2 linked regions of the Lichenicola cladoniae genome follow. The protein of the gene in region 2 interacts with the protein of the main gene of each other region in a pairwise test. Links are inferred from orthologs where the notes say so. Each region holds a gene or a part of one and is shown on either strand. Other genes may lie near its edges.

What was found. Proteins that work in one complex are often made in the same cells at the same time.
Region 1: the proteins of def (region 2) and HN018_RS02625 interact in binary tests that used the Escherichia coli proteins (3 or more experiments, as listed by UniProt). The link is inferred for Lichenicola cladoniae from one-to-one orthologs.

The regions. Positions count from the first base shown.
Region 1 is NZ_CP053708.1:611,695-614,499, forward strand. It holds HN018_RS02625 (aspartate-semialdehyde dehydrogenase), read right to left. Parts: upstream 2,017-2,805; coding sequence 985-2,016; downstream 1-984. Other genes in the region: HN018_RS02615 (DNA-processing protein DprA), read right to left, coding at 1-524; HN018_RS02620 (hypothetical protein), read right to left, coding at 581-883; HN018_RS02630 (glucan 1,4-alpha-glucosidase), read left to right, coding at 2,248-2,805.
Region 2 is NZ_CP053708.1:2,156,841-2,159,608, reverse strand. It holds def (peptide deformylase), read left to right. Parts: upstream 1-991; coding sequence 992-1,546; downstream 1,547-2,768. Other genes in the region: truA (tRNA pseudouridine(38-40) synthase TruA), read left to right, coding at 2,488-2,768; fmt (methionyl-tRNA formyltransferase), read left to right, coding at 1,563-2,480; HN018_RS10015 (Hsp20 family protein), read right to left, coding at 332-835; HN018_RS10020 (DUF1150 family protein), read right to left, coding at 9-257. UniProt on the Escherichia coli protein: Removes the formyl group from the N-terminal Met of newly synthesized proteins. Requires at least a dipeptide for an efficient rate of reaction. N-terminal L-methionine is a prerequisite for activity but the enzyme has broad specificity at other positions.

The DNA.
Region 1 (2,805 bases), 1.5 Mb from region 2 along the record:
GCCTTGCCCTCGATGCCGCGTCCGGCGGAGATGGTGGACAGGCCGGCCGTCGCGGCCTGCTCGGCAAGACGCGTGGCGAAGCCGCCCGCATCGGCGGTGGCCTCGTCGCCGGCGATCAGCGCGATGCCGCCCCGGTTGAGCAGCGCACGATCGCCGACACCGAACAGGACCGGCGGTGCATCGCCCCGCAGGCGACGCTTCAGGCGTTTCGGATAATCGGGATCGGCCCGTCCGATCGCCCAGATCCCAGCGATCCGCCAGCGCTCGAGACAGGCTGACAGTGCCGCGTGCCGGCCCAGCAGGTCGACAATCCGGCCAGCCGGAACTGTATCGTGCCAGCCGTCCAGATACCGGTCCGGATCCCGCAGGAGGTCGCCGGGTTGGAGCTGGCGCTTCTTGAGCCAGCCTGCGAGCCGGCCCCATTGGGTATCGTCGAGCGGTTCATGCGTGGCTGCCGCGAGGGCGCCACCGCCGAAACGGCCGGTCAGGAGCAGCAATGCCTGCGTCTGCAACGTGATGGACATTTTGTCCTCATGTGAACCGGCGGCCGGTTTTCCGGCACTCGACCGTCGAATGAACCCTACCCGCTATGGGCTGGTCCTCTTGTCGAAGTCGGCGGACCGAGCGCCGGCGGCGGTAGGTCGATGACCGGCGGAACGATCAGCGTCGGCGCCGTCAGCGCGGGTGCGCCCGGCGATTTTGGAATACCGGTTGGGCCGTGCACCACATCGACCGGCACCAGGGTCGGCCATGGCAGGGACGTGACATGAACCGGATGATGTAGGTCCGCCCAGGCCGGACGGTACGCCGTCGCCAGGTGGCGCAGTGCCAGGTAGAGCGCCACCTGGGCCAGGATGGCGACGACGACGCCGAGGAGGCGCACGAACGGTGCGCGCGGCGGGCGTGGCGGCGCGGCGCCCGGCCGCCAGACGTAGAACGGCTCCGGCGGGCGCCTTGCCAGTCCGAGCCGGGCGAGAAGCGGGCTCAGGCGACTTTCTCTGCCAACAGATCGAGGGCGATCAACGCCTCGGCGATCTGCACGGCATTCAGGGCCGCACCCTTGCGAAGGTTATCCGACACGCACCAGAACGCCAGCCCGTTCGGCACGGTTGGGTCGATGCGCAGCCGGCTGACATAGACCGCGTCCTCGCCGGCGCAGTCGATCGGGGTCACGTAGCCGCCATCCTCGCGATGGTCGTGCAGCACCACGCCGGGCGCATCGCGCAGAAGCTGGCGGGCGCGTTCCAGGTCCACCGGCTCCTCGAACTCGACCACGATCGATTCCGAGTGGCCGATGAACACCGGCACCCGCACGCAGGTGGCGATCACCGCGATGTCGGGATCGAGGATCTTGCGTGTCTCGACCGCCATCTTCCATTCCTCCTTGGTCGCGCCGTCGTCCATGAAGCGGTCGATATGCGGGATCACGTTGAAGGCGATCTGCTTGGTGAACTGCTCCGAGGTCGGCGGATCGCCGACGAAGCTGCCCTTGGACTGCACGAACAGCTCGTCCATGCCTTCCTTGCCGGCGCCGGACACGGCCTGATAGGTCGAGACCACCACGCGCTTGGCGGTGAACTCGTCGTGCAGCGGCTTCAGCGCCACCACCATCTGGATCGTCGAGCAGTTCGGATTGGCGATGATGCGACGCTTGGTGAAGCGCTTCAGTGCGTCGGCGTTCACCTCCGGCACCACCAGCGGCACGTCGTGATCCATGCGGAACTGGCTGGTGTTGTCGATCACGATGCAGCCGGCGGCGGCGGCGCGAGGCGCATGCACGGCCGAGATCGCGGCACCGGGGCTGAACAGGGCCAGGTCCCAGCCGGTGAAATCGAATGTCTCCAGGTTCTGCACCTTGAGCACGCGCTTCTCGCCGAAGGAAATTTCGTGCCCGACCGAGCGGTGCGATGCCAGGATGGCGATCTCGTCGATCGGGAAGTTGCGCTCGGCAAGGGTCTTGATAATCTCGCGTCCGACCGCTCCGGTGGCTCCTACGACGGCGACGCGATAACCCATGGTCCTGGTCCTTGGCTCCTCGAGCGGGCAGGCTCCGAGGTCGGTTCCAGCCGGCGAGGCGATGTGGGAGAAGGGTCTGCTAGCGCGTCGGGACGGTATCGCGCAACAAATGACCGAGCAGCCGAGACCTGCACCGTATCTGGTGGCAGGCGTCGGTTGCGACGGAACCGCGTCTTTCCAGGTCGCGTTCCGGCCACACTTGAAATCGAACCAGTCGGGGGACTGCGCTGAATGGCGGATGCGCCTGGAGAACCGGGGCAGCCGCCGCGCTGGCAGCCGATCGGCAAGAACGGCATCGGCCGCAGCCTGGCCGATGATGCGCGCGTGTGGTTCACGCTCGGCAACGGCATCCTGAACGAGATCGCCTATCCGCGGATCGAGCAGACCGCGGTGCGCGACTTCGGCCTGATCGTGACCGACGGGGAGACCTTGTTCGCCGAGGAGCGGCGGCACTGCACGACCGAGATCGAGCCGATCCGGCCGGGCGTGCCCGCATACCGCCTTACCGGCACCCATGAGGGCGGGCGGTTCCGGCTGCACAAGCGGATCATCGCCGATCCACGTCGTCCGGCGGTGCTGCAGCATGTGCGGCTCGAGGATTTGGCGCCTGCGGACGCCGATCGCGGACGCAAGCTGCGGCTGCACGCACTGCTGGCGCCGCACCTGGTCAATGTCACCGGCATGGGGACGGCCTGGGTCGGCGACTACAAGGGCCAGGACATGCTGTTCGCCGAGGCCCAGGGTACAGCAGTGGCGCTCGCGGCCAGCTGCGGCTGGCGGGCCCGGTCG
Region 2 (2,768 bases):
GGATCTGCCTAATGGACCAGCGCCGGTACCATCTCGTGCTGCCGGATCGCTGCGAATGCCACGTCCCTGTCTCCGGTCAGCGCCATCGGCGTGCCGTCGGCCGCATGGATCGCGAATACCGCATTCCCGTCGACGACGACCGACTTGACATAGGCAAGCTGGGTCACGCCCAAAGCCAGAAGCTGGCTTGCCGTCAGATGACGGATATCCAGGGTGGCCAGTGAAAGCTCGTTCGAGTCCGTCGTGGTGGTGTCCATAATATTTGTCCTACGGCAGGTCACCGGCATCCCGTAACGGGCATGCGGATACCTCCGAAATCGCTGCTGAAATGTCAGTCTTCGGTCGGAACGGTCCTGATCACCCGTGGTGCCCTCGCCTGCACGACATCCGCGCTCGCCATGCGTCCGGGCTCACGTCCATGGTCCGGTCCCTTGGAGATCTCGATCCGCTTCACCCGAACCTCGGGCTGCGGTCGCGCGAGGTCGATATGCAGCAGGCCGCTATCGAGCCACGCGCCGGCGATCTCGATCCCTTCCGCGAGCACGAACGCCCGCTGGAATTGCCGTGCCGCGATGCCACGGTGCAGGAAGGTTCGACCCTGGGTGTCGTCGGACTGTCGCCCGCGAATGACCAGCTGGTTGTCTTCCTGGGTGATCTGGAGATCGTCCATGGAGAACCCGGCAACGGCAAGCGAGATTCGCAACCCGGTCGGGCCGGTCTGTTCGATGTTGTAGGGCGGATAGCCATCGGACGATGTCTTCGCCGCCCGCTCGAGCATCTGCTCGAGATGGTCGAAACCGAGGAACATCGGAGACGCGAAAAGTCTGCCGGACATGAATAGCCTCCTCCTGGGAGCGAGACGGAAAGCCCACGGCCCGAAGCACCATGGCCAATCCGATATGGCGATCGGCGGCCTGCTCTGCAAGCCATGGCGGTCAGTGTGCGCGATCCGGCCCTGGTGTATAGTCGCGTCGGTCGCTACATCGCCGCAATGAGCGATTTGCCACCATTTTCCGAGATGGCGACGGCCATCGAGCCGGCGACGATCCTGATCGCGCCGCACCCGATGCTTCGTCGCAAGACCAGGCCCGTGCGTCCCGAGGATGCGGCGACCCTCCGAGCCCTGCTGCCCGGCATGTGGGAGGCAATGTATCTCGCGCCGGGGATCGGGCTCGCCGCGCCGCAGGTCGGATTGGACCTCCGGTTCGCGATCGTCGACCTGATGGAAAACGAGACGAAGTCGCCGGTCACCCTCATCAATCCGGAGATCATCCGCGTCAGCGACCAGCTCTCGGCGCGCGAGGAAGGCTGCCTGTCCCTGCCCGGCCAGTATGCCGAGGTGATACGGCCGCTGACCGTGCGGGTGCGGTTCCAGGATCTGGATGGCAAGCGGCAGGAGCTCGACGCCGACGGGCTGCTGGCGACCTGCCTGCAGCACGAGATCGACCATCTCGATGGGGTGCTGTTCGTCGATCACCTGTCGACGCTGAAGCGCAACATGATCATGCGGCGCCTCGCCAAGGACCAGCGCCAGAAGTCGGATTGAGAGCGGGAGCCGGATCATGCGCCTTGCCTTCATGGGCACCCCAGACTTCGCGGTGCCCGCGCTTCGCGCATTGCACGAGGCCGGGCACGAGATCGTCGCGGTCTACAGCCAGCAGCCGCGGCCAGCCGGGCGCGGCCAGGCGGTGCGTGCCTCGCCGGTGCAGCGGGAGGCCGAGCGCCTCGGGCTCATGGTGCGCACCCCGGCCAGGCTGAAGCGGAACGAGACCGCGCACGCCGAGTTCGCCGCATTGTCGCTCGATGCGGCCGTGGTGGCGGCCTATGGGCTGATCCTGCCTGCGACGATGCTGACAGCACCGGTCCGGGGATGCCTGAACATCCATGCGAGCCTGCTGCCGCGCTGGCGCGGTGCGGCACCGATCCAGGCATCGATCCTGGCCGGGGACGGCGAAACCGGCATCACCATCATGCAGATGGACGAAGGGCTCGATACCGGACCCATGCTGCGTCGGGACGTGGTGCCGATCGATGCCGGCACCACCGCGTCCGGCCTGCACGACGCCCTGGCCACGATGGGTGCGCGGCTGATCCTGGAGACGCTCGAGCATGACGACACGCCGGTGTCGCAGCCCGCCGAGGGCACGTCCTACGCGCCGAGGCTGACCCGCACCGACGGCCGCATCGACTGGCGGCGCGATGCGGCCTCGATCGACCGCCAGGTCCGTGCCATGACGCCATGGCCGGGCGCCTTCACCGCGCTGGACGGCGTCGTGCTCAAGATCGAGGCAGCAACGCCGATGGCCGCCCATCCGCACGGCGACAAAATACCCGGGACCGTGCTGGACGACCATTTGACGATCGCCTGCGGCAGCGGCGCGCTGCGGATCGACCGGCTGCAGGCGCCTGGTCGCAGCGTGCTGGATACGGCGGCGTTCCTGCGCGGCCGCCGGATGCCGCCCGGCACGGTGCTGCAGTGACCGGATCATGACGCGCTGGGCGTTGCTGTTCGAGTATGACGGCACGCCGTTCGTCGGGTGGCAGCGCCAGGCAGTCGGTATCTCGGTGCAGGGCGTGATGGAAGAGGCCGCCAGTCATCTGGTGAACCGCACGCCAGTGGCGGTGACCGGGGCGGGGCGAACCGATTCGGGCGTGCATGCAGCCGGACAGGTGGCGCATCTCGACCTGCCGTCCTCGCTCGGCGGCCAGCAGCAGATGACCGCGAGGCGCCTCCGGGATGCGCTCAACTACCACATGAAGCCGCACCC